Regions from separate parts of the Kitasatospora sp. NPDC056273 genome, predicted to be linked through region 1. Evidence: riboswitches for the same ligand, from Rfam matches in the RefSeq annotation. Region 1 holds a riboswitch; each other region holds the start of a gene.
What was found. A riboswitch is a leader RNA that binds a small molecule or an ion and turns the genes downstream of it on or off. The one in region 1 is predicted to bind cobalamin.
Positions count from the first base shown of each region.

Region 2: linked by a shared signal. The riboswitch ahead of ACFCY1_RS34120 (ribonucleoside-diphosphate reductase subunit alpha) and the one ahead of ACFCY1_RS38260 (CoA-acylating methylmalonate-semialdehyde dehydrogenase) in region 1 are both predicted to bind cobalamin.
Region 3: linked by a shared signal. The riboswitch ahead of ACFCY1_RS37135 (prenyltransferase/squalene oxidase repeat-containing protein) and the one ahead of ACFCY1_RS38260 (CoA-acylating methylmalonate-semialdehyde dehydrogenase) in region 1 are both predicted to bind cobalamin.
Region 4: linked by a shared signal. The riboswitch ahead of ACFCY1_RS18085 (ABC transporter substrate-binding protein) and the one ahead of ACFCY1_RS38260 (CoA-acylating methylmalonate-semialdehyde dehydrogenase) in region 1 are both predicted to bind cobalamin.

Region 1 covers NZ_JBHJSJ010000078.1:26,456-33,699, reverse strand. Annotated here, with positions in the region: partial or broken gene ACFCY1_RS38280 (enoyl-CoA hydratase-related protein) at 1-228, opposite strand, end outside; gene mmsB (3-hydroxyisobutyrate dehydrogenase) at 225-1,112, opposite strand; gene ACFCY1_RS38270 (enoyl-CoA hydratase/isomerase family protein) at 1,109-2,173, opposite strand; gene ACFCY1_RS38265 (acyl-CoA dehydrogenase family protein) at 2,173-3,315, opposite strand; gene ACFCY1_RS38260 (CoA-acylating methylmalonate-semialdehyde dehydrogenase) at 3,324-4,823, opposite strand; cobalamin riboswitch at 5,033-5,224, opposite strand; gene ACFCY1_RS38255 (alcohol dehydrogenase catalytic domain-containing protein) at 5,364-6,407, opposite strand; tRNA gene ACFCY1_RS38250 (tRNA-Cys) at 6,525-6,595, opposite strand; gene ACFCY1_RS38245 (hypothetical protein) at 6,802-7,244, shown strand, end outside.
Region 2 covers NZ_JBHJSJ010000057.1:4,747-11,990, forward strand. Annotated here, with positions in the region: gene ACFCY1_RS34110 (SRPBCC family protein) at 125-598, shown strand; gene ACFCY1_RS34115 (ribonucleotide-diphosphate reductase subunit beta) at 672-1,667, opposite strand; gene ACFCY1_RS34120 (ribonucleoside-diphosphate reductase subunit alpha) at 1,688-4,099, opposite strand; cobalamin riboswitch at 4,292-4,426, opposite strand; gene ACFCY1_RS34125 (glycosyltransferase family 39 protein) at 4,499-6,190, opposite strand; gene ACFCY1_RS34130 (glycoside hydrolase family 26 protein) at 6,190-7,244, opposite strand, start outside.
Region 3 covers NZ_JBHJSJ010000072.1:2,038-9,281, forward strand. Annotated here, with positions in the region: gene ACFCY1_RS37130 (WD40 repeat domain-containing serine/threonine protein kinase) at 1-1,913, shown strand, start outside; cobalamin riboswitch at 1,959-2,046, opposite strand; cobalamin riboswitch at 2,141-2,268, shown strand; gene ACFCY1_RS37135 (prenyltransferase/squalene oxidase repeat-containing protein) at 2,376-4,292, shown strand; gene ACFCY1_RS37140 (hypothetical protein) at 4,289-5,380, shown strand; gene ACFCY1_RS37145 (CbiQ family ECF transporter T component) at 5,385-6,623, shown strand; gene ACFCY1_RS37150 (ABC transporter ATP-binding protein) at 6,620-7,244, shown strand, end outside.
Region 4 covers NZ_JBHJSJ010000017.1:165,223-172,466, reverse strand. Annotated here, with positions in the region: gene ACFCY1_RS18100 (ferredoxin) at 1-377, opposite strand, end outside; gene ACFCY1_RS18095 (ABC transporter ATP-binding protein) at 374-1,189, opposite strand; gene ACFCY1_RS18090 (iron ABC transporter permease) at 1,186-2,265, opposite strand; gene ACFCY1_RS18085 (ABC transporter substrate-binding protein) at 2,262-3,131, opposite strand; cobalamin riboswitch at 3,361-3,567, opposite strand; gene ACFCY1_RS18080 (shikimate dehydrogenase family protein) at 3,680-4,549, opposite strand; gene ACFCY1_RS18075 (3-dehydroquinate synthase family protein) at 4,551-5,615, opposite strand; gene ACFCY1_RS18070 (ROK family protein) at 5,690-6,595, opposite strand; gene ACFCY1_RS18065 (type II 3-dehydroquinate dehydratase) at 6,757-7,197, opposite strand.

The DNA of each region.
Region 1 (7,244 bases):
GACGAAGTCGAGCGACTGCATCTCCTTGATGTCGGCGCCAGCCGCGAAGGCCTTCTCCGAGCCGGTGACCACCAGGCAGCCGATCTCCTGGTCCCGGTCGAACTCCGTTGCCGCCGCGACGACTTCGTTCATCAGCCGGGTGTTGAGCGCGTTGAGCGCCTTGGGCCGGTCGAGTGTGATCAGCCCCACCCGGCCCTTGCGCTCGACCCGGATCGTCCCGTACGTCATGCGGCGCCCTCCCGGAGGGTGGTGATGATGGCGGAGAAGTCCAGCCCGGCGCCCTCGTCCTGGGCGAAGGCAGCGTACAACTCGGCGGCCCGTCGGCCCAGTTCGGCCGGGACGGCGGAGGCGGTGGCGGCGTCGGCGGCCAGCCCGAGGTCCTTGGCCATCAGGGTGGCCGCGAATCCGGCCGCGTAGTCGCGGTTGGCGGGGCTGGCCGGGACGGGGCCGGGGACGGGACAGTTGGCGGTGAGCGCCCAGCACTGGCCGGAGGCGGTGGAGGCCACGTCGAACAGGGCCTGGTGGCTGAGCCCGAGGCTCTCCCCGAGGACGAAGGCCTCGCTGACCGCGATCATGGAGACGCCGAGGATCATGTTGTTGCAGATCTTCGCCGCCTGGCCGGCGCCGGACCCTCCGCAGTGGACGACCCGCCGGCCCATCGCCGCCAGCAGCGGCTCGGCGTCGGCGAAGTCGGCGGCGTCCGCGCCGACCATGAAGGTCAGGCCGGCCGCCTCGGCGCCGGCCACGCCGCCGGAGACCGGTGCGTCGACGGCCCGGTGCCCGGCGACCCGGGCGAGGTCGGCGGCCACCCGGGCGTCCCCGACCGCGATGGTGGAGCAGTCCACGAACAGCGCGCCGCTCGGCGCCGCTGCCGTCAACTCACCGTAGGCGTCCAGAACATGGCGTCCGGCCGGGAGCATGGTGACGACCGTCCCGGCCGCCGCCACCGCCTCCGCCGCCGAGGCGGCCACGGCGACGCCGTTCCCGGCGGCGCGCTCCCGGGCGTCCGGGGCCAGGTCGTAGCCGGTCACCCGGTGTCCGGCCTTGACGAGGTTGGCGGCCATCGGGCCGCCCATGTTGCCGAGTCCGATGAATCCGATCGTGTGGGTCACCAGCGCTCCAGGGGTGTGGTGGTGGCGAGGCCGAGTTCACGCTCGCCGAGCGGGGCGAAGTAGCGGTCCACGGCGGCGGGTTCGACGGCGCTCAGGGTCGCCGGGCTCCACCGCGGGGTGCGGTCCTTGTCGATCACCTGGGCCCGGATGCCCTCGGCGAGGTCCGGCGTGGCGAGCGCCGCGCAGGAGGTGCGGTACTCCTGGTCGAGGACGGCCTCCAGCGGGCCGAGTGCCCGGGCCCGGCGCAGGGCCGCGAGCGTCGCCTTCACGGCGGTCGGGGAGTTGGCGGCGATCCGGTCGGCGGCCTTCTTGGCCTCGGGTTCGCCGCTCTCCCGCAGCCGGTCGAGGATCTCCTCCACGCTGCCGGCCGCGTAGCAGTGGTCGATCCATCCGCGCTGGCCGTCCAGCACGCCGGCCGGCGCGGGCCCAACGTTCCGTTCCAGGGCGTCGTGGACGGGCAGTTCGGCCAGGTCGTCCAGCAGTGCGGGCAGCCGCTCGGCGGGCACGAAGTGGTCGGCGAGCCCGCACAGCAGCGCGTCCCCGGCGCCGACGGATCCCGCGGTCAGGGCAAGGTGGGTGCCCGACTCCCCCGGCGCGAGGGCGAGCAGGTAGGTGCCGCCGACGTCGGGGACGAAGCCGATGCCGGCCTCCGGCAGGGCGACCCTGGTGGTCTCCGTGACGATCCGGACGCTGCCGTGGGCGGAGACGCCGACCCCGCCGCCCATCACGATGCCGTTCATCACGGCGACGTAGGGCTTCGGGTAGCGGGCGATCCGGGCGTTGAGGCGGTACTCGTCGCGCCAGAACTCCTCGACGGCACCCGGGTCGCCGCCGGTGGCGGCGCGGTGGATGGCGACGATGTCGCCGCCCGCGCAGAAGGCCCGCTCACCGGCGCCGGTGATCACGACGGTCTCCACGTCGCCGTCCCGCTCCCACCCGTCCAGTGCGGCGGAGATCCTCCGCACCATGCCGTGGGTGAGGGCGTTCAGGGCCGCCGGGCGGTTGAGGACGATCAGTCCCGCCCGGCCCTCGCGCTGGACGAGGACCTCATCCGTACCCATCACGCGGCCCCGGTCAGGCCGCGGGCGACGATGACGCGCATGATCTCGTTGGTCCCTTCCAGGATCTGGTGCACCCGCAGGTCGCGGACGATCTTCTCGATGCCGTACTCGGCCAGGTAGCCGTAGCCGCCGTGGAGTTGGAGCGCCTGGTTGGCCACCTCGAAGCCGGTGTCGGTGGCGTGGCGCTTGGCCATCGCGCACAGCTCCGGCGCCCGGGGGTCGCCCCGGTCCAGGGCGGCGGCAGCCCGCCAGAGCAGCGAGCGGGCCGCCTCCAGCTCCGTGGCCATGTCGGCGAGCCGGAACCGCAGCGCCTGGGCGTGCAGCAGCGCGGCCCCGAACGCCTCCCGGTCGGCCAGGTGCCGGGTGGCCCGCTCCAGGGCGTCCTGCGCGCCGCCGACGGAGCAGGCGGCGATGCCGAGCCGGCCGCCGTTCAGCCCGTTCATGGCGATCCGGAAGCCCTCGCCCTCCCCGCCGAGCAGGCGGTCGGCGGGGAGCCGGACGCCGTCCAGCAGCACCTGCCGGGTCGGCTGGGCGTTCCAGCCCATCTTCTTCTCGTTCGGTCCGAAGGAGACGCCCGGGTCGTCCCGCTCCACCAGGAACGCGGAGACGCCCCGGGCCCCCGGTCCGCCGGTGCGGGCCATCACCACGTACACCTGCGAGGTCCCGGCGCCCGAGACGAACTGCTTGACACCGTCCAGGACCCAGTGGTCCCCGTGCCGGCGGGCCCGGGTGGCCAGCGCGGCGGCGTCCGAGCCCGCGCCCGGCTCGGTGAGGCAGTAGCTGCCGAGCAGCTCCGTCGAGCAGAGCCCGGGCAGCAGCCGGGCGCGCTGGGCGGGGCTGCCGTAGCGGTCGATCATCCAGGCGACCATGTTGTGGATCGACAGGTAGCCGGCGATGGACGGGCAGCCGGTCGCCAGCGCCTCGAAGACGAGCACGCCGTCCTGGCGGCCGAGTTCCGAGCCGCCCGACTCCTCCCGCACGTAGACGCCGCCGAGGCCCAGGTCGGCGGCCTTGCGCAGGACGTCGACCGGGAAGTGCTTGGCCTGGTCCCACGCGACGGCGTGCGGGGCGAGGTGCTCGCGGGCGAAGTCCCGGGTGGTCGCGACGATGGCGAGCTGGTCGTCGGTCAGATGGGTGTGCACGGCGCGCCTCAGCCCATCGTCGGGATGGTGAAGCTCGCGCCCTCCTTGGCCCCGGAGGGCCAGCGCGAGGTGACGGTGCGGGTGCGGGTGTAGAAGCGGATCGAGTCCGGCCCGTGCTGGTTGAGGTCGCCGAACGCGGAGCGCTTCCAGCCGCCGAAGGTGTGGTAGGCGATCGGCACCGGGATCGGCACGTTGACCCCGACCATGCCGGTGTTCACCCGCCGGGCGAAGTCCCGGGCGGTGTCGCCGTCCCGGGTGTAGATGGCCACCCCGTTGCCGAACTCGTGCTCGCTGGGCAGCCGCAGCGCCTCCTCGTAGTCGGCGGCACGCACCACGGTGAGCACCGGCCCGAAGATCTCCTCCCGGTAGATCCGCATGCCGGGCGTGACCCGGTCGAACAGCGAGGCGCCGAGGAAGTAGCCGTCCTCGTGCCCCGCCAGCCGGAAGTCCCGTCCGTCGACGACGAGTTCGGCGCCCTCCTCGATCCCGAGGTCCAGGTAGCCGCACACCCGCGCCAGCGCGTCGGCGCCGACCAGCGGGCCGAAGTCCGCCGCCGGGTCGTCCGAGCGCCCGACCTTGAGCGCGCCGATCCGCTCGACCAGCTTCGCCACCAGGGCGTCCGCCGTCGCCTCCCCCACCGGGACGGCCACCGAGATGGCCATGCAGCGCTCCCCGGCCGAGCCGTACCCGGCACCGATCAGCGCGTCCGCCGCCTGGTCGAGGTCGGCGTCCGGCATCACGATCAGGTGGTTCTTGGCACCGCCGAAGCACTGCGCCCGCTTCCCGTGCGCGGCGGCGGTGGCGTACACGTACTGGGCGACCGGCGTGGAGCCGACGAAGCCGAGCGCCTGGACGCGCGGGTCCTCCAGCAAGGTGTCCACGGCCTCCTTGTCGCCGTTGACGACGTTGAGCACGCCCGGCGGCAGCCCGGCCTCCAGGAACAGCTCGGCCAGCCGCAGCGGCACCGAGGGGTCGCGCTCCGAGGGCTTGAGCACGAAGGCGTTCCCGCAGGCCAGCGCGGGCGCGGCCTTCCAGAGCGGGATCATCGCCGGGAAGTTGAACGGCGTGATGCCCGCGACCACGCCGAGCGGCTGGCGCATCGAGTACACGTCAATGCCCGTCCCGGCGTTGTCGCTGAACTCGCCCTTCAGCAGGTGCGGGATTCCGGCGGCGAACTCCACGACCTCCAGGCCGCGTTGGATGTCGCCGTGGGCGTCGGCCACGGTCTTGCCGTGCTCGGCGGAGAGCAGCCGGGCCAGCTCGTCCTTCTCCTGCTCGACGAGCTGGAGGAAGCGCAGCAGGACGCGGGCCCGCCGCTGCGGGTTCCAGGCGGCCCACGCGGGCTGGGCCTGCTCGGCGTCGGCGATCACCGCCTCGACCTCGGCGCGGCTCGCCAGGGGCACCCGGGCCTGCACCCGGCCGGTGTTGGGGTCGTACACGTCGCCGAAGCGGCCGGAGGTGCCGGCGGTGGGCTTGCCGGCGATGAAGTGGGTCAGTTCTCGGACCATCGGTTCCTACTCTCGACAGGGGTGGGGAGAGGAGGAATGGAGGCCGCCGCCGGTCGGCGGGCGCACGGTGGTGCGCCCCTCGGCACGGGCGTACGGCGGTGTGACGGTACGTCAGGACGCGGGCGCCCCGGCGGTCGTCGGCACGGGACAGCCAGGCGCGGTGGAACGGAAGCAGCCCGGAGCCATGTGTGTCGTCTCCATCCTCGTGGAAAACACGAACCACCCGCGGCCGGTATCCTGACTCCCGGATCACCGCACGCCCTCAGGCCTTCCCGGCTGGCTGCCAGTGGCCGTCATCTGCGAGGACGGACTCCCCGGTCACAGTGGCGGGACCGTGCCGGACTCACACCGGCTTCCCTGACACCGCGGACCTGCCGTCGACCATATAGTTGGACGTCCTAGTAAGTCCAGGGGTACGCGCCCGCGCCGCGCCGCCGGAGGGCCGCTCACCCCCGTCCACCTGCCCGGACACGCCGGGAGCCGACCCCGAGGGACCGGCTCCGAGGGCCGACTCCGAGGGCCGACTCCGATGACCGCCGCTCAGCGGCCGGTGGTGACGACCATCCGGAAGCGGGCCCGGTTGGCCGCCATCTTCTCCACCGCCGCCGCGGTCCGCTCCAGCGGCACCTCCTCGACCCAGGCCCGCACCCCCGTCTGCGCCGCGAAGCGCAGCGTGTCCTGGGTGTCGACCGCGATGCCCGAGGAGTGCGCGTAGACCTTCCGGTCGCCCTGGATCAGCTGCAGGGCGCTCAGCTCCAGCGGCTCCGCCGGGAGTCCGACCATGACGAGCTCGCCCCGACGGGTGATCCCGTCGATCGTCGCCACCACGGCGGGCGCGTTGGTGACGGTGGACAGGACCACCTTCGCGCCCCCCAACTGCCGCAGGGCCTCGGCGACATCGCCCGCGGTGCTGTCGATGTAGTGGGCGGCGCCGAGCCGAAGCGCGAGCGGCCCCTTCTCCTGGCCGCGGGCGATGGCGACGGTGCGGAAGCCCATCTTCTCGGCGAACTGGACGCCCAGGTGGCCGAGTCCGCCGATCCCCAGGATGGCGACGGTGTCCCCGGGCCGTGCGGCGGAGCGGCGCAGGGCGTTGAAGACCGTCACCCCCGCGCAGGCCAGCGGCGCCGCCTCGACCGCGGTGAGCTCGTCCGGGACCGCCGCCAGGGCCACGGCCGGGACGACGACGGAGTCGGCGAACCCGCCCGGATAGGCGACGCCGGGGATCTCGACCCGCGCGCAGTGCAGGCCGTCGCCCGCCCGGCACGCGTCGCAGTGCCCGCAGCTGCCGCCGTACCAGCCGACCGCGACCCGGTCGCCGACCCGCCAGCCCTCCACACCCTCGCCGAGGGCGTCGACGCGGCCGGCGATCTCGTGCCCCGGGGTGATCGGGAAGGTGCTGCCGGGCAGCAGGCCGCCGGCGATGAGCAGGTCGGAGTGGCAGACCCCGCACGCCTCCACGGTGATCCGCACGGCTCCCGGACCGGGTTCCCGCGAGGGGACCTCGACCAGCTCGGGGGCCGCACCCGGCCCCGCGACCTGGACGGCGCGCAGCGCGGCGGCCGAGCCGCTGGGGGAGGTGGTCATGAGCGATCCCTTCGCCGGGTGATGTGCCCCGGAGCCCCAGGTGACCGCACCGCTCGTCCTGTTCCGGGCGCGCCTTTCGAGACGGATCGAAATGTCTCGAAAGAACTCGGAAGTAAAAGGTGGAGATAGGAATCGAACCCATCTGAACGGCCCTGCAAGCCGCCGCCTAGCCACTCGGCCACTCCACCCCGACAACGATGGAAACATTACACGCACATGAACACGGACCCTGACCAGAATTCCCCGGGAACGGCGATGTTTCACCCCATGGGACTCTTAGTGCGTCTAGTGTTATTTCTTTCGACATGGCGCCGGTAGGGTCCGACGAGCCAGCGCGTAAAAGACCGGGTGCGCTAGCCTGTGCCGATATCTCCGACCCGATGGGATTTCACTGATGGCCGTTGAGGAATCACGGTTCACCCATACCGCGGAGCCGCTCTGCGGAACCGCCGCGAACCGGTGCCAGTACAAGAACCTGCCCCTGCGCGACCTTCCCCCACTCGGCGTCGTGCGCCGCGCCAGGATCGCCCGCGAGGGCCTGCGCGAGCGCCGCGCCGACGTTCCGGCGCCCGGCCGGCCCTCCCGGTTCGCCGAGGGGGACTGGGTCCGGGTGAAGGACGAGGCCGCGGTGCGCGCCACCCTCGACGACAAGGACCGCCACCGCGGCCTGTGGTTCACCGGCAGCCAGTGGTCGTTCTGCGGCGGCGTCTACCAGGTCGAGCGCATCGTGCGCCGCATGATCGACGACCACTACCGGGTGCGTCGCCTGTCGGGCACCGTCGCCCTGGCCGGCGCCACCTGCCACGGCGCCGACGGCGCCCAGGGCTGCGGGCTGGA
Region 2 (7,244 bases), on a different contig from region 1:
TGTGGCCGGAGGCGCTCCGGGACGGGGCGGCGGCCCCGGTGTCACGTTTCCGACGGCTCCCCGGTCCATCTGTCGGGCGCGGTGGCCGCAGTCCGCGCCGCCGACCGAGAGAGGGGACATGACCATGGAGACCCTGACCGTCCGACGCGTCATCGCCGCACCGATCGAGGACGTGTTCGACTGGTGCGCCACCACCACCAACTACACCCGCTCCCCGCTCATTCTCCGGGCCCGCCTGGCCCGGCCGGGCGCCGGTGCGCCGTACGGCGTGGGGGCGGTACGGGTGCACACCTGGGCGATCGGCTGGTTCCGCGAGCGGGTCACCGCGTACAACCGGCCGTACGGCTTCGACTACACGGTCGAGCGCAGCCTGCCGCCGTCCCGGCACGAACTCGGCCGGATGACCTTCACCGAGGTCCCCGGCGGGACGGAGGTCGCGTGGACGACCACCTTCCAGGTCCGGCTGCCCTTCGGCGCGGCCCTCACCCGGGCCCTGGCCAAGCCGGTCATCGCCCACACCTTCGGCCGCATCCTCGCCGCCGCCGACGCCGACCTCACCGCCGGCCGCCGGCGGGCCGGGAACGGCGACGCCGGGTGACGGCGGCGGGCAACGACAGAGGTGCCCCGCACGGCCGAGCCGTGCGGGGCACCTCTGGTGTTTCGTGTGCTTCTTAGAAGTCGTCGTCGAAGGCGACGGAGCCCTCGACGGCGACCTGGTACGCCGAGACGCGGCGCTCGAAGAAGTTGGTCAGCTCCTGGACGTTCTGGAGCTCCATGAAGCCGAACGGGTTCGTCGACCCGTAGCGGATCGGCAGGCCCAGGCGGGCCAGGCGCTGGTCCGCCACGGCCTGCAGGTACTCGCGCATCGAGGCGGTGTTCATGCCGGGCAGGCCGTCACCGCACAGGTCCTGGGCGAACTGGAGCTCGGCCTCGACGGCCTCCTCCAGCATCTCCGTGACCTGCTTGGCCATCTCGTCGTCGAAGAGGTCGGGCTCCTCCTCGCGGACGGTGTCGACCACCGACATCGCGAAGTCCATGTGCATGGACTCGTCGCGGAACACCCAGTTGGTGCCCGTGGCCAGGCCGTGCAGCAGGCCGCGCGAACGGAACCAGTACACGTAGGCGAAGGCGCCGTAGAAGAACAGGCCCTCCACACAAGCCGCGAAGCAGATCAGGTTCAGGAGGAACGCGCGGCGGTCCTCCTTGGTCTGCAGCGAGTCGATGTGGTCGACCGCGTTCATGTACTTGAAGCAGAACTGCGCCTTCTGGCGGATGGAGGGGATGTTCTCCACCGCGGCGAAGGCCGCGTTGCGGTCCTCCGGGTCGGGCAGGTAGGTGTCCAGCAGCGTCAGGTAGAACTGGACGTGCACGGCCTCTTCGAACAGCTGCCGCGAGAGGTACAGGCGCGCCTCGGGCGAGTTGATGTGCTTGTAGAGGCTCAGCACCACGTTGTTGGAGACGATCGAGTCGCCCGTCGCGAAGAACGCGACCAGCCGGCCGATGAGGTGGCGCTCGCCCTCGCTGAGCTTCGCCAGGTCGGCGACGTCGGAGTGCAGGTCCACCTCCTCGACGGTCCAGGTGTTCTTGATCGCGTCCCGGTACCGGTCGTAGAACGACGGGTAGCGCATCGGGCGCAGGGTCAGCTCGAAGCCGGGGTCGAGCAGCATCTTGCGGTCTTCGGGGGTGGTCACTGGCAGGCCTCGCAGGACTCGGGGTTCTCCAGGGAGCAGGCGATGGCGGCTTCCTGCTCCGGGGTGAGGGAGGGGGTGTTCACGGGCACCGGTGCCGGCGCGGCGGCACGGGCGGTGCCGGACGCGGCCTGGGCGATGCGGGTGGCCGGGCGCGAACGCAGGTAGTAGGTGGTCTTCAGACCGACCTTCCACGCGTAGGCGTACATCGAGCTGAGCTTGCCGATGGTCGGCGCCGCCATGAACAGGTTCAGGGACTGGCTCTGGTCCAGGTACGGCATGCGGGCCGCGGCCAGGTCGATCAGCGCGCGCTGCGGCAGCTCCCAGGCCGTCCGGTACAGCGAACGGACCCCGGCGGGCAGCCAGTTCAGGTCCTGGACGGAGCCGTTGGCGTCGCGCAGGGCGTCGCGGGTCTGCTGGTCCCAGACGCCGAGCTCCTTGAGCTCGCGCACCAGGTACGGGTTGACCTGGAGGAACTCGCCGGACAGCGTCTCGCGCTTGAACAGGTTGGACACCTGCGGCTCGATGCACTCGTACACGCCGGCGATGGACGCGATGGTCGCGGTCGGCGCGATGGCCAGCAGCAGCGAGTTGCGCAGGCCGGTCTCGGCGATCCGGGCGCGCAGCGCCGTCCAGCGGTCGGCCCACTGCGGGGCGGCCGTCGGGAAGTGGTCGATGTGCAGCTCGCCGCGGGCGGCGCGGGTCTCGCCGTACGCCTCGTGGCGGCCGAGCTGCTCGGCCAGGTCGGCGGAGCGCTCGTACGCGGTGAGCATGATGCGCTCGGCGATCAGCGTGGACAGGCGGGCGGCCTCGGCGGAGTCGAAGTCGATCCGCAGCTTGAAGAAGACGTCCTGGAGGCCCATCACGCCGAGGCCGACCGGCCGCCAGCGGGAGTTGGAGGTGCCGGCCTCGGTGGTCGGGTAGAAGTTGATGTCCACCACGCGGTCGAGGAACGTCACGGCCGTGCGGACGGTGGCGTCGAGGCGCTCCCAGTCCATGGCGCCGAGCAGGTCGTCGACGGTGGCACCGGGGGCCACGTGGGCGCCGAGGTTGACCGAGCCGAGGTTGCAGACGGCGGTCTCGGAGTCGTCCGTGACCTCCAGGATCTCCGTGCACAGGTTGGAGGAGTGCACGGTGCGGCCCGGCAGGGCGGTCTGGTTGGCGGCGCGGTTGGAGGCGTCCTTGAAGGTCATCCAGCCGTTGCCGGTCTGCGCCAGGGTGCGCATCATGCGGGCGTACAGGGTCTGCGCCGGGATGGTGCGGACGGCCTTGCCGGCCAGCTCGGCCTTGCGGTAGGCCTCGTCGAAGTCGGCGCCCCACAGGTCGACCAGCTCCGGCACGTCGGCCGGGGAGAACAGCGACCAGTCCTGGTTGGCGTTGACCCGGCGCATGAACTCGTCCGGGATCCAGTGCGCCAGGTTGAGGTTGTGGGTGCGGCGGGCCTCTTCGCCGGTGTTGTCGCGGAGCTCCAGGAACTCCTCGATGTCGGCGTGCCAGGTCTCCAGGTAGACGCAGGCCGCGCCCTTGCGGCGGCCGCCCTGGTTGACGGCGGCGACCGAGGAGTCGAGGGTGCGCAGGAACGGCACGATGCCGTTGGACTTGCCGTTGGTGCCGCGGATCAGGCTGCCGCGCGAGCGGATGCGCGAGTAGGACAGGCCGATGCCGCCGGCGTGCTTGGACAGGCGGGCGATCTGCGCGTAGCGGTTGTAGATCGAGTCCAGGTTGTCCAGCGGCGAGTCGAGCAGGTAGCAGCTCGACATCTGCGGGTGCCGGGTGCCGGAGTTGAACAGCGTCGGCGAGGAGGTCAGGTACTCCAGGCGGCTCATCAGGCCGTACAGCTCGGCCACCTCGCGCACCGACTGCTCGGAGTCGCCGACCGCCAGGCCGCAGGCGACGCGGAGCAGGAAGTGCTGCGGGGTCTCGATCACCTTGCGGGTGATCGGGTGGCGCAGCAGGTAGCGGGACTGCACGGTGCGCAGGCCGAAGTACTCGAAGCGGTCGTCGCCGGCGGTGTCGATCAGCGCGTCCAGGGCGGCGGCGTGCTTGGCGACGAAGTCCGCGGTGGTGTCGCCGATCAGGCCCTCGGTGTGGCCGACGGCGATCGAGGCGGAGAAGGACACCGAGCCCTGGCTGTTCGCCTCGTCGACGATCTCCAGCGCGAGCAGGCGGGCGGCCAGCTTCGAGTACTGGGGGTCCTCGGCGATCATCGACGCGGCGGCGTCCACGGCCAGCCCGCGCAGCTCGGCGAAGTCCGAGCCGGCGTGGCGGCCGCGCAGCGCGGCGGCGGCGACATGGCCGGGGTCGACCTCGGTGAGGTCGGTGCTGCGGTCGGTGAGCAGCCGCAGCAGCGCGCCCCCGGGGTCGGAGACCGTCGGGTCGGTGAAGGCGGTACCGGAGCCCTGGGCGGGCAGGGTGGCTGAGGCAGCGGTGGTCAAGGCGCTCTCTCCTGGCGGCGATCGGCGGCGGTGCTCGGGGGGCCACCGGGCCGATCTGGGCAGGGGAGCACGGCGCGAACGCAAAAAAGCGTCGCGCGAGGTGACTCCCCGGCCCGCCCGCGAGGCCCGGAGGGGTACTGCTGGTGCCGGCGCGGCCTCTGCGGGAGGGCCGTGGCGCACGCCGTCGGCAGGTACTCGGACTCGCGGGGTGCGGCTGCTGGAGCCGCCCGCTCACCGCTGCGGGGCAGTCCCGGATTCGCACCGGGTTCCCCTGCATCGACAGCAGAAGCGAGCATACATGTTGTGCCGCCGGACTGCGGCGGCACCATATGTTGTGCCTGTCGTGTCGCGGATGTGCGTGGGCCGGGCGGCCGGTCAGTGCTTCAGATAGACCTTGTACGTGCTCGAATCGCCGGTCGGCGAGGTGAATTGGGCGACCAGCCGGTAGTGTCCGGCGGCGCCCAGGGCCTCGCCCAGGGCCCGGTCGGTGGCCCTCGGCGCGGTGCTGTCGAGGACGACCATGGTGAACCAGCCGTCCCGGATCGCGGCGACGCTGCCGTCGTCGCCGTGGTGCTCGACGCCGGCCCCGTCGCGGTAGTCGGTGCCGGCGCGCGCGGAGACCCACTGCTCGGGCTTGGAGACGCCGCCGAGGTAGTACTCGGCGAGTCCGTCGACCTCGGTGAGGTAGCGGCCCTGGGGCTCCGTGTGGACCCGCAGGACGGCCAGCAGGCGGCCGGAGTCGGGCCCGTTCTGGTAGCGCAGCGCGGACTGTTCCAGGCCGAGGGCGAGCAGGGCGACCCAGACCAGGATGCCGAGCTGGGGGTGGCGGAAGTGGGCGCCGACCAGCCGGGTCAGGCCGACCCCGGCGAGCGGGGCGGCCAGCAGCATGCCGTAGCCGAGGTGGCGGAACAGCGCGCCGGAGGTGCCGGTCCACAGGTGGGCGGCGGGGACCAGCAGGGCGGTGGCGGTCAGGACGGCCCCGAGCAGGGCGCGCCGGCCCCGGGTGGTGGGGAGGGGCTCCTTCTCCGGCGCGTCGTGCTCGGGCATCTGTTCGCGGCGCGCGTAGGCGATGGTGCCGGCCACCGCGAGGACGGTGAACAGGCCGGCCCACTGGAGCGTGCCGAGCAGGACCGAGCCGGCCGAGCCGGGGGCGTTGCCGCGCGAGGGCGACCACCCGGCGACCTTGCCGAGGGTGCCGTACGGGAGCAGCAGGACGAGGGTGCCGAGGGCCGTCAGCAGTGAGCGCAGGGCGGCCGGGCCCACCCGGTGGTACGGCCGGGCGCAGGCGAAGGCGAGGGCCACCAGGGCGGGGACGGCGAAGGCCGCGGAGTAGGCCGTGGCGCAGGCCAGCGCCGTGGGCGGGGCGGCGAGCAGGGCCAGGGCCGGATGGCGGCCGGCGGTGAACACCGTGGTCCAGGCCGCGAGGGCGACCAGCAGGACGGCGAGGGACTCGGGCGCGGCGTAGAAGCCGACCACCACGGTGGACTGGAGGACGGCGTACCCGGCGATGGCGCAGATGGCGACCCGCTCGTTGAACAGCCGCCGGGTCAGCGAGTACAGCAGGACCGTGGTGAGCAGCGCGAAGCCGAGGCTGAGCAGCCGGGTGCCCCAGATGCCGTTGGCGTCGGCGGCGGCGCCGGCCAGCGGCGGGTAGAGCCAGGGCGAGCCGTGCACCCGGTCGACCAGGTCGGTGGTGACGGGGTTGCCGTGCAGCAGGTGGGCCAGCTGCTGGCGGCCGGCGACCATGGCGGCGGCCTCGTCGGGGTGCGCGGCGGCCAGCAGGCGCAGCGAGAGGGCGGCCTGGACGGTGAGGACGGCGCCCAGCAGGCCGCGGGCGATCCACCGGCGCCGGGGGCTGGTGCCCGGGTCCCAGCCGATCGCGGGGACCCGCGGGATGGTGTAGGGGGCCAGCTCGACGCCGTCGGGGTTGTCGACCGATACGACAGGGCGGGGCCCGTCGGGGCTGTCCACCGCCACGGCGCCGGGCCCGTCCGGGTCCGGCTCGGCGGCCGGGTCGTGGGCGGAGCGGCCGTGCGGGACGGGGGAGAACTCGGACTCAGTGCTCATCAGGGGTTCCGGATGTCGAAGCCGTAACGGGGGTCGGACACGCGCTGCTTGAACGCGGCGAGGGTGTCCGGCACGGCCTCGACCCGCCAGTCCGCCCGCTTGACGATGTTGAACCAGACGAAGCCGACGATGTCGTCGTGCGCCTCCAGCCCGGAGAACAGCTGGTCGATGTCCGCGTGCTGGCGCTTGCCCTGCTCGGAGGCGGTCTCGCTGATGAAGAAGGGCTTCTGGGAGAAGCCGCGGATCTCGGCCATGGTCGGGCCGTAGAGCGCGTCGAAGGTCTTGGGCCCGGTCTTGGTGAAGTAGCCGGTCATGCCGGCCCAGTCGACGTAGGTGTCGCCGGGGTAGTACGGCTCCAGGCGGGTGTTGGGCGCGGGGTCGGTGATGTTGGGGCTCCAGACCCAGATCACGTTGGTGGCGCCGGCCTGGTCGAAGAGGTCGTGGACGTGGCGCCAGGCGGCCACGAAGTCCTCGGGGGTGGCGGCCTGACGGCCCCACGGGTACCAGTCGCCGTTCATCTCGTGGGCGATGCTGACGGCGATCGGCAGGTTGAACCTGGCCACGGCCTTGGCGACGCCGCGCACGTAGTCGTCGGTGTCGCCGGCCGCGATCGAGGCGAGCGAGCGGTCGTGCGGCTCCCAGGCCATGAAGGGCAGCGCCCCGGCGTCGTGGATCCGGCGGGCGCCCGCGGTGTCGAAGCCGCCCTTCCAGTGGGCGTAGAACTCCAGGACGTTGGGCTGTTTGCCGATCGCGTCGCGGTAGCCGGGCAGCGCGTCCATCGTGGCGGGGACGTCGGGCAGGGCGGCGCCGAGGTACTTGTGGCTCGGCCTGAGCAGCGGCGTGACGTCGTACGGGACGCCGGCCGGCAGGGCCTTGGGCGTGGCGGGCGCGGCCGGTGCGGTGCCCCCCGCGGCGGGGGCCGCGCCCGGAGCGCCGGGAGTCCCGGGGGCGCCGGGGGCCGGGGTGGCGGCCGGGGCGGCCTGGGCGAGGTCCTTCTGCATCGCGAAGCCGGGGTCCTCGGGGCCGCACGCGGTGGTGAGCAGCAGGCCGGCGG
Region 3 (7,244 bases), on a different contig from region 1:
TCTCCGACGGCCGGTACGCGGTCTCGGTCGGCCCGGACAACGAGGTCCGGTTCTGGGACCTGGCGCGCGAGCGCTGCCTGCTGGCCTTCACCCCGCCCGGCCGCCGCGAGCTGTTCCGGGTGCAGGCCCTGCGGATCGACAACCGGGCGCGGACCGCCGTCGCCGTGGTGGAGGGACGGCTGCTGGTCTGGGACTTCCCGAGCGGCCGGCAGCGGTTGCGGCTCGGACCCGTCACGGACCGGGCCGAGGACTCCCACCGGGTCGAACTGAGCCACGACGGCGGTCTCGCCCTGGTCAGCAGCCACGCGCGCGGCACCCTCCAGCTGTGGGACCTGAACACCGGAGAGCTGCGGCAGACGATGACGATGCCGGGCCGCGGTCCCACCGCGATCTGGCTGGAGCCCGAGGGCCGCACCGCGGCGACCGCCTCGCCCGGCCTGACGATCCGGCTGTGGGACCTGCGCAGCGGCCGCGCGGTGCGCACCGTGACCTCGCCGATCGGCGAGGTCCGCTCGCTGGTGCTGAGCGGCGACTCCCGGTACGCCGTCACCGGCGGCGAGGACGGCGCGGTGCGGCTCTGGGACCTGGCCCTGTACCGCTGTGTGCGCACCTTCCGCGAACACAGCCAGCCGGTCGCCGCCGTGATGATGGGCGGGGACGCCGACTGGGCGGTGTCCGCCGGGCAGGACAACACCGCGCGCTGGTGGCGGATCACCCCGGAGCGCCGGTTCCGGGCGAGCATGCAGCTCAGCCGGCCCCGCCGCCACCGAGAGATCGAGCGGGCCGGCGGGCAGGTCGGGGCCCTGCTCGCCGAGGCCGAGCAGGCGTTCGGGTCTCGGCAGTACGCCGCCGCGCTCGACCTGCTCACCCGGGCCCGCTCGACGCCCGGCTATGAGCGTGCGCCGGAGGTGCTGGCCGCATGGCGGCGGCTGGGGAGATCCGTCCGCCGTACCGGGCTGCGCGGGGCGTGGCCGGTGCACACCCTCGGCGGGCAGGGCCACGTGTCCTCGCTCGCCGTGTCGGCGGACGGGCGTACCGCGGCGATCGGCGGTGACCGCCGGGTCGGGCTGTGGAATCCGACCGACGGCACCCCGCTGCGCGCGCTGGACAAGCCCCGGGTCGGCTCGGTCGGCCTGAGCGCCGACGGCCTGCGTGCGGTGGCCGGCGGGGACGCGGTGCTGCAGAGCTGGGAGCTGCCCGGTGGCCGACCGCTCGGCCGGGTCGACGCCCGTGGGCCCGACGGCCGTGCCGAGAGCGGCGAGGCGGGCGTGGTCGGGAACTCGGTCCTGTTCACCGCCGATGCCCGGCAGGCCCTGGTGATCGGCCGGGACGGCGCGCTGCGGCTGTGGGACCTGGACAGCGGCCGCTGCGTGCGGGTGCTCACCGGCGACGGAGAGCGGCCGACCACCGCCGCCGCGATGAGCGCGGATGGCACCCGGGCAGCGAGCGTGGCGCTGTTCGGCGAGATCCAGCTGCACGCCCGGCTCGGCGCTCCGCCGCTGGCGCTGAGTCATCCGGCGTGCGGCTGGCTCTCGTTCGACGCAGACGGCCACCGGCTGCTGTCCGGCAGCGCGTACGGCGACCGCTCGCTGCGGCTGTGGGACGCCGGCACCGGGCAATTCCTCCGCGCCTTCGACTTCGAGGTCCTGCCGTGGGACGCCGGTACCGGGCCGGATGAGCTGTCGGTCCTTCACCTCTCCGCCGGCGGCCGGTTCGCCTATACAGGCCACCGGCTCGGCACCGTGCGGATCTGGGACGCCGACACCGGCCGCTGCCTGCGCGAGCTGGAAGGGGGTGGCGGCCAGGTGTGGAGTCTCACCGCCACCGCGGACGACAGCCTGCTGCTCTTCGGCTGTGCGGACGGCTCGGTGCGGGCGTGGGCGATGGACTGGGAGCTGTCCGCCGGGCAGTGACGATCGGCCAGCCGGGACACCGGCTCAGTTCCGCAGTGGCCGGGCGGGCATTCGGGCTCGGGACGGTACGGTCACCGCCCCACACCGCTGCGCGTCAGCCCCGGGTTCGCACCGGGTTCGCACCGGGTTCCCCCGCTCGGCCACCGCGGACGCGACCGCACAGGTCTGTCGCCCGACGAGGTGATGTGATCGACCTGACGCCCCGTTGACTGCCCGTCGGTCAGCGTGGTCTGATGAACCGATTTTTTGCCCTCGGCATTCAGGGGAAGCCGGTCCAACTCCGGCGCTGACCCGCAACCGTGGACCCACCTGAGGTGGGTGAGCCGGAATGCCTGGACCGGGGGTCTGTTCACAGAGCACTTGCGTCGTCGCGGACTACGACGCGGTTTCGACGGCCCCCGTGCCCGCGGGCGACCGTCGGCTGCGCCGTCGCCTCGCGTGTCGACCGACCAGGGAGTCGTCGTGAGGGTCAGCAGCAATCGCACACGTCACAGGAACCGGGACCTCGCCTCGCTGGTGGTCGCCGGCACCGTCGCCGTCGCCGCCTGCGGCACGGTCCTGCTCGGGTACCCGGGTACCGCCTCGGCCGACCCGATCGAGCAGTGCACGGCGACGACGGGCGCGATCGTCGCCGTCGACTTCACCCACTGGGGCGGCGGCGTCGTCCGGGGCTGCGACGCCCACCCCACGACGGGCATGAACCTGCTGCACAACGCCGGCTTCACCACGACCGGCACCGAGCACGACGGACCGGCCTTCATCTGCCGGCTCGGGACCGGGACCTTCAACGGCGGCGCCCAGTACCCGACACCGGCCGAGGAGCCGTGCGTCAACACCCCGCAGGCCACCGCGTACTGGTCGTACTGGATCGCCGAACCCGGCCAACAGGCCTGGTCCTACAGCCGGTTCGGGGCCGGCACGCAGAAGCCCGAGCCCGGCGAGGTCGAGGCCTGGGTCTACGGCGGCACGGACATCGGCGGCACCAGCGGGGCGCCGAACTTCACCCCGGACTCCGTCCGCGCCAGGAACGGCGGCCCCTCGCCCTCCGCCTCCCCGTCGGCGTCGCCCTCGCCCGCGGTGGCCCTGAGCGCGCCCGCGGGGAGGAAACCCGACGCGGCCAAGGGGAGCGCCTACCTCACCGACCCGTCCCGCCTGATCGACGGCCACTACTACGAGGGCTTCCCGGCCTTCGCCGACTTCGGCCTGACCATCGACGGGGCCTACGCCCTCGCCGCGACCGGCACCGACGACGCCGCGCTGCGCCGGATCGTCGACTTCCTCGACCAGCAGGGCAAGGACGCGAGCGAGCGCACCGTCAACGACTGGACCGCGATCGGCACCGAGTACGCCGGCGGCGGGTCCATCGGCAAGGAGGCGCTGCTCGCCGAGGCCGTCGGCCGCAACCCGCGGGACTTCGGCGGCCACGACCTGATCGCCGCCCTCGCCGCGCTGGTGTGCGCCAAGGCCGACGCGACCACCGGCTGCGCAGCCCCGGGCAACTACGCCTACGCCACCTCCGTCTTCTCCCAGGCGCTCGCCGTCATGGCCCAGCTCCGGGCTGGGGAGTCCACCAGCGTCGCCCCCGCGATCGCCTACCTGAAGGGCCTCCAGCACCCGGACGGCTCCTGGCCGAGCCTGATCCCCGCCACCGGCGACTCCGACGTGGACAGCACGGCGATGGCCGTCATGGCCCTCGCCCTCGTCCCCGGGGACGAGGCCGCCCGGGCGGTCGACCAGGGGCTCGGCTGGCTCGCCGCGCGGCAGCTGCCCGACGGCGGCTTCCCCGGCGCGTCCGGCGACTCCACCAACTCGGCCGCGCTGGCCGTCCAGGGCATGACGCTGCGCCAGGCCGCCTACGGTGGACAGATCGCCAAGGCGCTCGACTTCCTCGCTGGGCAGCAGAACGGCGACGGCGGGTTCAACGTCGCGGCCGCCGGGCAGCGGGGTTCGGACGTCCGCGCGTCCACGCAGGTGCTGGGCGGTGCCACCGGCATCTCCTTCGGGACGCTGTCCCGCGACCTCGCGGGCACGCCGACGCCTACTCCCACCGGGACTCCGACCACCACCCCGACGGGAACGCCCACCCCGACGGTCAGTCCCACCGGGACGCCGACCGGCACCCCGGCGGGCTCGCCCACGACGACCGCGCCGATCCCGGCCACCGACACCCCTTCGTCCGGCGGCATCGACACCCCGAAGGGTGACAGTGCCGCCGGGGCAGGGGGCGTGACGGTGCGGACCGGTTCAGGCGGCCTGGCCAGTACCGGAAGCCAGGTACTGGCACTGACGGCGGGGGCCGGTGCGCTGACCGCGCTCGGCGCCGGGGCCGTCCTCGTCGCCCGTCGCCGCACCGCGGCCGCCCCGGGGCGTCACCGGTGAGCCGGGGGCTCGGCACGCGCCTCGCCCGGCTGTCCGGGGCGGCGTCGCTGACCTTCGCCCTCGCCTTCGGCGGCGTCGCCGCGGGCACCGCCCCGGCCGCCGCGACCCCGTTGCCGATCGAGCAGTGCACCACCACCTCCGGTGCCGTACTCGCCGTGGACTTCGGCACGTGGGGCGGCCCGCTGCTGCGCTCCTGCGGGACCACGCCCACCACCGGGTTCACCCTGCTCAACCAGGGCGGCTGGAAGACCACCGGCACCGGGCACGACGGCCCGGCCTTCATCTGCCGGATCGGCTACAGCGGCTTCCAGGGCGGCAAGCAGTACCCGACGCCGGACCAGGAGAAGTGCGTCCTGACGCCCCCGGCCACCGCGTACTGGTCGTACTGGCACGCCGATCCGGGCCAGAACGAGTGGTCCTACAGCCAGCTCGGCGCGATGCTCTACCAGCCGAAGCCCGGCAGTGTCGACCTGTGGATCTTCGGCGGCACCAACGTCGAGGGCACCGAAGGGCGTCCGACTTTCTCGCCGGACAGCGTCCGGGCCCACAACTCGAGTCCCGGCGGGCAGCTGGCCGACCCCGGCCAGGGCACGACGGGCGGCTCCGGCGGAGCGGCGGGCGGTTCCGGTACGACAGGCGGATCCGGTACGACGGGCGGCAGCGGCTCCGGCTCAACCGGCGGCACTGGCTCAACCGGCGGCCGGGCCCCGGCCCCCGCCGCACCCCAGCCCGGCGGAGCCCGTCCGCCCGCGTCCGCCGCGACCCCGGGGACGGACCCCGCCGCCACCCCCGGGGACGGCGTCGCCCCGTCGGGCGTGCCCGACCCCACGCCGGTGCCGGCCGAGCCGTCCACCGCCCCGCCGACCGACGCCCCGAGCGACCAGTCGACACCGCAGACGGCCGCGGCCGAGGCCGGGCCCACGTCCGCGGCAGCCGTGCCCGGCGGGGTGGTGGACGCCAACCCGGTGGCCGACGCCCCGCACGACTCCGGGTCGATGGTCCCCGCCGTGCTCGGCTCGGTCCTCGTCGTGGCGCTGGGTGTGGCCACGGTGGTGGCCGCCCGGCGCCGCCGCCGACGGGCCGAGTGATCCGGTGGGCACGCTCGACAAGCGCGAGTCCGGCTCCCCGCAGCGCGCCCCCGGGCGGGCCGCGGGGGGCCGGCGCATCCCGCGTAACCTCCACCCGCTGGCCTGGTGGGCCTGGGCGCTCGCCCTGGCGACGGCGGCCAGCCGCACCACCAACCCGCTGCTGCTCCTGCTCGTCCTCGCCGTGCTCGGCTTCGTGGTCACCGCCCGCCGCAGCGAGGCGCCGTGGGCGCGCGGGTTCACCTACTACCTGTGGCTGGCCCTGACGGTGGTGGCGATCCGGGTGGTCTTCCGGTGCGTCTTCGCCACCGGTGTCACCCCGCACGACCACCTGCTCTTCTCCCTGCCGCACATCCCGACCCCCGCCTGGTACGCGGGCATCGAGATCGGCGGCCCGGTCTCGCTGGAGGCCACGCTCTCGGCGGCCTTCGACGGGCTGCGGCTGGCCTGTCTGATCTGCTGCATCGGCGCCGCGAACACCCTGGCGAACCCCAAGCGGGCGCTGCGGGTGCTGCCCGGGGCCCTGTACGAGCTGGGCGTCGCGGTGACGGTGTCGCTCAGCGTCGCGCCCCAGCTGGTGCAGAGCGTCCAACGGGTCGCCCGGGCACGGCGGTTGCGTGCCGGGCGGCGCAAGGGCGTCCGCGCCCTGCGCAGCATCGTGGTGCCGGTCCTGGAGGACGCGCTGGAGCGTTCGCTCAGCCTCGCGGCCGCGATGGACTCGCGCGGCTACGGGCGTTCCGGCACCGCCTCGCGCCGCTCCCGCCGGCTGACCGGCGCGCTGATGCTGCTCGGCATGTGCGGCCTGTGCGCCGGGGTGTACGGGCTGCTGGACGGGACGGCCCCGGCCGCGCTCGGCCTGCCCGCCTTCCTCGCTGGTGCCGTGCTCTGCGTGGCGGGCCTGCTGCTCGGCGGGCGGCGGGTGCGGCGCACCACCTACCGGCCGGACCGCTGGCGGGCCGCCGAGTGGGGCGTGGCCGGCTGCGGGGTGACCGCCGCCGTGCTGCTGTTCGCCACCGTCGGCTACGACGCCACCGACCTCAACCCGTCGCTGTACCCGCTGACCTGGCCGACTCTGCCGCTCGTCCCGGTGCTCGCCCTGCTGCTGGCGGGGGCGGCCGGGATCGTCTCGCCGCCGCCCGGCCGGACGCCCGGACCCGCCGCCGGGCCGGGGCCGCGCCCGGCCGCACGTCCCGATGCCGCTCCCACCGACCGCACCGACCGCACGACCTCCGAGGTGAGCACGTGATCCGATTCGACCGGGTCGGCGTGGTGTACGACGGCGAGAGCACGCCCGTCCTGCGCGACGTCGACCTGCACATCCCGGAGGGCGAGCTCTGCCTGGTGGTCGGCCGCACCGGCGTCGGCAAGTCGACCCTGCTCGGCGCCGTCAACGGCCTGGTGCCGCACTTCACCGGCGGCACCCTGCGCGGCCGGGTCACCGTGGACGGCCGCGACACCGCCCACCACCCGCCGCGCGAACTCGCCGACGTGGTCGGCGTGGTCGGGCAGGACCCGCTGGCCGGCTTCACCACCGACACGGTGGAGGAGGAACTGGCGTACGTCATGGAGCAGTTGGCGATCCCGCCGGAGACCATGCGCAAGCGGGTCGAGGAGACCCTGGACCTGCTCGGCCTGGCCGACCTGCGCCACCGGGCCCTGTACGAGCTCTCCGGCGGCCAGCAGCAGCGCGTCGCCATCGGCTCGGTGCTCACCGCGCACCCGCGCGTCCTGGTGCTGGACGAGCCGACCTCCGCGCTCGACCCGACCGCCGCCGAGGAGGTGCTGGCCGCGATCACCCGGCTGGTCCACGACCTCGGCGTGACCGTCCTGTTGGCCGAGCACCGCCTGGAGCGGGTCGTCCAGTACG
Region 4 (7,244 bases), on a different contig from region 1:
GTGACGGCCTTCGTCGCCGCGGCCACCGTGGGGACCGCGGCCGGCGAGTCGGCGAGGCGGGTGGCGACGAGGAGTTCGGGACGGTGGCCCGCGCGCTCGCGCCACCAGTACGCGGCGATCCGCCGGAGCCAGGACTGGCCCGGGCCGGAAGCCGTGAGGCGGACGCCGACCAGGACCACGGTCTCGGTGCCCGCGTCGGCCAGCCTGGTCAGCTCGGCCGACAGGGACGGGTCCGCCAGCTGCAGGAACGCGATCGAGGCCCGGTGCGAGGCCGCCGCCCTGAGGAGTTCGTCACGACGGACGGCCTCCCCGGCCGACATGCCGACCAGGACCACGGCACTGCGGCGGGCGGGGGCATCCGGGGCGGGGGAGGTCATGGCGTCGTCCTTTCGTGGAGCAGTCCGTTCCACCGGATGTGCGGTCTGTCGTGCCGGGGGTGCCGTTCCACGGTGACGTCGACGCCGTAGACCTCCGCGATCGTGCGCGGGGTGAGCACCTCGGAGCCGGGCCCGTGGGCGACCAGCCGGCCGTCGAGCAGGACGGCGACCTCGTCGCAGTAGGCGGCGGCGAGTTCGAGGTCGTGCAGCGCGGCGACGGTGGTGATGCCCAGCCCGCGGACGGTTTCGAGGAAGCCGAGTTGGTGGCGCAGGTCGAGGTGGTTGGTGGGCTCGTCGAGCAGCAGCACGTCCGGCTCCTGCGCCAGCGCCCGCGCGAGCTGGACCCGCTGCCGCTCGCCGCCCGACAGCGTCGGCCAGGACCGGTCGAGCAGGTGGCCGACGTCGGCCGCGGCGACGGCGTCGGCGACCACGGACCGCTCGTGGGCGTCGGCGGCGGTGTCCGTCGGCACGGGCCAGCGGCCGCGGTGCGGCGTGCGTCCGAGCTCGATGACCTGACGGACCGGCAGCGACAGCCGGGTGTCCGCCTGCTGCTCCATGAAGGCCACCCGTCGTGCCCGCCGGCGGGCCGTGAGCGCGTGGAGGTCCTCGCCGTCCAGCAGGACCCGGCCCGCGCTCGGCCGGGTCAGTCCGGCGACCGCGCGCAGCAGGGTGGTCTTCCCGGCGCCGTTGGGCCCGAGCAGGCCCGTGATCCGGCCGGGGCGGAAGGCGATCGAGACCGCGTCCAGCAGGGTGGCTCCGCCGACGCGGACACCGAGTCCCTCCGCGCGCAGCCCGACAGGCGTCGTCGTCACTGCGCCCTCCCGTCGGCCCGCCCCTGGCGCCACAGCAGCCAGGCGAAGAACGGCGCTCCGAGCCCGGCCGTGACGACGCCGACGGGGATCTCCCGGTCGGGGAGGACCGAGCGCGCCACGACGTCGCTGCCCACCAGGAGGGACGCGCCGACCAGCGCCGACACGGGCAGCAGGAGGGCGTGGCGCGGGCCGCAGACGAGGCGGACCACGTGCGGGACGACCAGGCCGAGGAACCCGATGACGCCGGTGTTGGCGACCAGGCACGCGGTCACCAGCGCGGCGGTGGCGACGAGGACCCAGCGGGTGCGCTCGACGTGGACGCCGAGGGAGCGGGCGGCGGTCTCGCCGAAGGCGAAGGCGTCCAGGTCGCGGGCCGAGGAGGCCAGGACCGTGACACCCACCAGCGCGACCGCCAGCAGGAAGACGGCGGTGGGCCACCGCACGCCGGCGACCGAGCCCAGCGTCCACTCCATGACACCGCGCGCCGCGTCGCGGTCCCCGAGGACCATCACCACGAACGAGGTGTAGGCCCCGCACATCTGGCCGACCGCGATGCCGGCGAGCACGGTCCGGGCGGTGGGCAGCGACCGGGTTCGGGCGCCGGCCAGGGCCAGGACGACGGCGGCGGCGAGCAGGGCGCCGGCGAAGGCCGCCGTCGCCACCGCGCCGGTGCCCACGGCGCCGGTCACGCCGACGCCGAGGACGATCACGGTGACCGCGCCGGCGGCGGCTCCGTCCGAGATCCCGAGCAGGAAGGGATCGGCCAGGTCGTTCCCGGTCAGCGTCTGCAGCACCGCGCCGCAGACCGCGAGGCCGGCGCCGGTGGCGGCCGCTCCCAGCACCCGGGGCAGCCGCAGCTGCCAGACGATCTGGTCGTCCAGCAGCGTCACAGGCGGGTCGCCCAGCCCGAGACGGCGCGCCACGACCTCGATCACCGTTCCGACCGACTCGTGCTGCGAGCCCACGGCCAGGCCGAGGAGCAGGGTGCTCAGGAGCAGGGCCGCGGCGACGGCCAGGGCCGCCGTCGCGCGGCCCGGACCAGCGGGCCGCACGACGGGGTGGGGCGCGGTGGTCATGAAGCCGGGTGCAGTCGGCCCAGCCCGTCGGACACCCGGGCGGCACCGTCGGCGAGCAGCACGCCGGGGGTCGACTCGGAGAACGGCACCGTCACGAAGGCCTTGCGCTGCACGGCGGTGAGCTTGCTCAGGACCGGGTCGTTCTCCAGGTAGTCGATCTTGGACTGGGCGGTGTCCCAGTCGGCGTCCGCGACCACGATGGCGTCCGGGTCCGCCGCGACGACCTTCTCCCAGCTCACGTTCTGCCAGCTGCCGGGCAGGTCCCCGAAGACGTTGCGGGCGCCCACGGCGTCGAGCACGAGTTGGGGGCCGCCCTGGCCGGTGCCGACGTACGGCGTCTTGGTGTCCGAGTCGAACCACAGGACCTTCAGGCCCTTGCCCGCGGCCGTCGCCGTGAACTGCGCCAGCTGCTGCTCCTGCTGCCGCTGGATCGCGGCGGCCCGCTCCGGGACGCCGAAGACCTTGGCGACGTCGTTCAGCTCGCCCCACGCCGCCTGCCAGGTCGTCGGCGGCACCTGGTTCTTGTCCGAGCAGCCGAACGGGGACAGGTACGACGGGACGCCCTGGCCGCGCAGCTCCTCCCGGGTGCCCGCGACCTTGTCGGTGAACGCGCTGGAGTAGGAGGCGTACAGGAAGTCGGGACGGGCCGCGAGGAGGTTCTCCTTCGTCGGGTACTTCTTGGAGAGCACCGGGACGGAGTCGTAGGCGGCCTTCCACTTCTCCGGGACGGAGTCGTCGAGGTAGGCGGTACCGGCCATGCGGGACTCCAGCCCGAGGGCCAGGGCCACCTCGGTGGCACCCTGGTTGAGCGTCACCAGCCGCTCGGGCGGCGCGCCGACCGTCACGGTGGTCCCGCAGTTGTCCACGCTGACCGGCGCGGCGCTTCCGGTCGCCCCGCCGGACGCGACGGGCGCGGGGGCGCCCGCGCAGCCTCCGACCACACCGACGAACAGCAGGGCCGTGACGGCCCGGCCGACGCGTGTCGGACCTGTGGGACGTACGGGACGTATGGAGCGCGCGGAGCGCATGGAACGTATGGATCGGACCGGATGCGGGTACGGCTGACCGCTGGGCACGTGTTCTCCAAAACCCTCGTGGAACATGTCGCGCCGTGGCCGGTCTCCTGGCTTCCGCATCAACACGCCGCGACCGACCTTCCCGAGCGGCTCTCCCAGCCCGCCCAGTGGCCCTGACCGCTGGCGAAAGCCGGTCAGCGAGGGCCGCGGAACTCCGCGGCAACAGTGGCGAGGGCCGCACCGGACTCAGACCGGTTTCCCGAACACCACGGCGATGGCACGGTATCAGGCGTGGTCAGGTCGGTGGCGACCGGCCGGTGGGATGATCGTTTGGATCCTTTGCGGGGATGGGGGGAGGGAGCGGCCACGGGGTCGGCCGGCTCCGGAGGCACGGGGGATCACCCCGGAAGGCGAAAGAAGGAGCGGTAGAGCGGCAGTTGCTCGGCGAGCATGTGGATGCCGGGGTGGGTGGCGAGGCCGAGGGCGGCGGCGGTGCGCAGCAGCGGGGTCTCGGCGGGCGTCATGATGATGTCGGCGACCAGCGCGCCGGGCGCCAGTGGGGCCGGGTCGAAGGGGAGCGGGTCGGCCGGGTCCAGGCCCAGCGGGGTGGCGTTGACCGCGAGGTCGACGCCGGCGGGCGGGCGCGGGGCGGCGGCCACGCGGCCGGGCCAGCGGGTGCCGAGCCGCTCCAGCAGGGCGTCCACCCGGCCCCCGTCGGGATCGGTGACGGTGAGTGCGGCGGCCCCTTCGGCGAGCAGGGCGGCGGCGATGGCGAGCCCCGCGCCTCCGGCGCCGGCCAGTGCCACCCGCAGCCCGGCCGGGTGGTGCCCGGCGGCGGCCAGGCCCCGGACGAACCCGGCGCCGTCGAAGTTGTCGCCGTACCAGCGGCCGTCCGGCTCGCGGCGCAGCGCGTTGGTGCTGCCCAACAGGGCGGCGGCGTCGCTGAGTTCGTCGGCGTGCCCGCACATCGCCAGCTTGTGCGGGACGGTGACCAGCAGCCCGTCCAGGTTGGCGACGGCCTTCAGCCCGCGGACGACCTCGTCCAGCCGGTCCGCCGGGGCGTGCACGGGGACGAGCACGGCGTCCACGCCGCTCGCCGCGAACAGCGGGTTGAGCAGGGCGGGCGCCTTGGCCTGTGCGACCGGGTCGCCGAGCACCGCGAACAGCCGGGTGCGGCCGGAGATCGGCGGGCGGGCGGCCGGCGCGTCGGGTGTCGGCGCGTCGGGGGTCGGCAGGTCGGGGGTCGGCAGGTCGGGGTGAAGGGACATCTCAGGCCTCCCCTGCGGCGGCGCGCGGCATGGCGTCCAGCGTGCGGGCGACCAGCGGCTCGGGGACGTCGCTGACGAGTTCGGCGCCGCGCGGGCCGTCCAGGACGAAGGAGAGCCCGTCGACGGCCTTCTTGTCCAGCCGCATGAGGGCGATCAGCGCCCCGGTGCCGACCTCCGGCGGCAGTGCGGTCGGCAGCCCGTAGTGGGCGACCACCTCGTGGTGCTCGGCGACCCGCTCGGGGCCGATCCGGCCGAGCGCCCCCGCCAGCCAGCCGGCGAAGACCGTGCCGACGCCGACCGCCTCGCCGTGGCGCAGCCGGAAGTCGGTGGCGCGTTCCAGCGCGTGGCCCAGGGTGTGGCCGTAGTTGAGGATGTGCCGCAGCCCGGTGTCGCGCTCGTCGGCGGCCACCACGGCGGCCTTGCGGGCGACGCTCGCGGCGATCTGCTCGGGCAGGGGCAGGTGGCGGAGGTCCCCGGCGCCGATGAAGTGGCAGCGGGCGATCTCCCCGTAGCCGTTGACGCGTTCGCGCGGCGGGAGGGTGTCGAGGTAGTCGGTGTCGCAGAGCACGGCGGACGGCTGCCAGTACGCGCCCACCAGGTTCTTGCCCTCCGGGAGGTTCACCGCCGTCTTGCCGCCGACGCTCGCGTCGACCTGGGCCAGCAGCGAGGTGGGCAGGTGCACCACGGGCACGCCCCGGTGGTACAGCGCGGCGGCGAGCCCGACCGCGTCGGTGGTGGTGCCGCCGCCGCAGGAGACCACGGCGTCCGCCCGGCCCAGGCCGAACGCGGTGAAGCGGCTGCACAGTTCGGCCACCCAGGCGAGGGACTTGCCCTCCTCGCCGTCCTTCGCCTCCACCACCAGGGTGTCGAGGCCGGTGTCGGGCAGCCACTCGGCGGGCCGGGCGCTGACCACCGCGACCCGGCGGGCGCCGATCCCCGCGAGCACCCCGGCCAGCCGGTGGCGGGCGCCGGGGCCGATCAGCACCGGGTAGCCGCGCTCACCCAGCTCCACGTCGATGCGCCGCAGCCCGCCGTCCGTGCGGACGAGGGTTTCTGTCGTGGTCAACTCGGCTCCCAGGGCTGGTCGGTGAGATGGTGTGCGGTGCGGTGTCGCTCGATGGGGGTGTGGCCGGGTGCGCTTCAGGCAGCGGGCTGCAGCCGCGCCAGCGCGAGGGCGCCGTGCAGCGAGGACAGCCCGCCGAGCACGGCCGTCCGGATCGCGGGGGCCGGGCCGCCGGGGCGGGCCAGCGCGGCGGCGTGCGCCTCCACCCGCGCCGTGAAGCCGGGCAGCCCGTCGGCGAACCCGCCGCCCAGCACGGTCAGTTCGGGGTGGAACAGCTCGCCGAGCGACACGGCCGCGGCCGCCAGCGCGGCGCAGGTCTCCTCGACGGCCTCCACCGCCCACGGCGCGCCCTCGGCCAGCCCGGACCGCAGCTCCGGGTACTCGACCGGCGCGCCGCGCAGCAGTTCCGCGCGCCGCAGGGTCGCGGGACCGGAGGCGGTGGCCTGCAGGCAGCCGCGCCGCCCGCAGTCGCAGACCGGGCCCCGGCGGTCGACGATCAGGTGGCCCGCCTCGCAGGAGCCGCGCCCCTGGCCCGGCAGCGGCGCGCCCCCGTGCACGACACCGCCGCCGACGCCCGTCCCGACACCCAGGTAGACCACGTGCCCGGACCCGGCGTGCACCGCCTCGGCGAGCGCGGCGAGGTCACCGTCGTCCGCCCAGGCCAGGGCGGCGGCGGGGAAGAGCCGCCGCAGCGCCGGGACGAGGTCGAAGCCGCGCCAGTCGGGGCGGCCGGGCCAGGCGAGCACCCGGCCGTCCGGGCCGAGGGTCGCGGGCACGGCCACCCCGACCGCCGCGAAGTCGCCCTCCCAGCGCTCGCGCAGGTCGGCGACCGTGCCGGCCAGCGCCGTCCAGTCGGCGTAGGCGCCGGCCACCCGGGCACCGGGCCAGCGCAGCACGGCCTCCTCGGTGCGGACCGGCCCGCCGGGCGGGCCGTCCTCGGCGCGCAGCGCCACCTTGGTGCCGCCGATGTCGATGCCGAGCACGCCCCGGGCGGCCGTCGGGGCCTGAGCCGTCGGGGCCTGCGGCGTTGGGCCCTGAGCCGCGGGGCCCTGAGCCGTCGGAGCCTGAACCGCGGGACCCGGCGCCGCCGCGGCCCGCGTCGTCGTCGTGGTGCCCCCTGCCGGGGCGCCCGTCGCGAAGCCCATCAGGACGCCGGGACCTTCGCCAGCAGCGCCTGCGCGGCGAGCCGGTAGCCGAGCGCGCCGAGCCCGACGATCACGCCCGAGGCGATCGGCGCCAGTACCGACTCGTGCCGGAAGGACTCGCGCGCCCAGACGTTGGACAGGTGCACCTCGACGAACGGCCGCGGGTAGGCGGCGAGCGCGTCGCGCAGGCCCCAGCCGGCGATCATCAGCGCGCCCGGGTTGACGATCGCCCCGACGGAGCCGTCCCAGGCGTCCTGCACCGCCTCGATCAGCTGGCCCTCGGACTCGCGCTGGACGGAGACCACCTTCCAGCCCCGGCCGGCCACCTCGGCGGCGACCGCGGCCTCGATGTCGGCCAGGGTGTCGGTGCCGTAGACCTCCGGCTCGCGGCGGCCGAGAATCCCGAGATTGGGGCCGTTCAGCAATAGCAGTTCGCTCATATTCCGGTTATAGCAGCGAATTCCCCGGACGAACCCGGAGCGGGTTG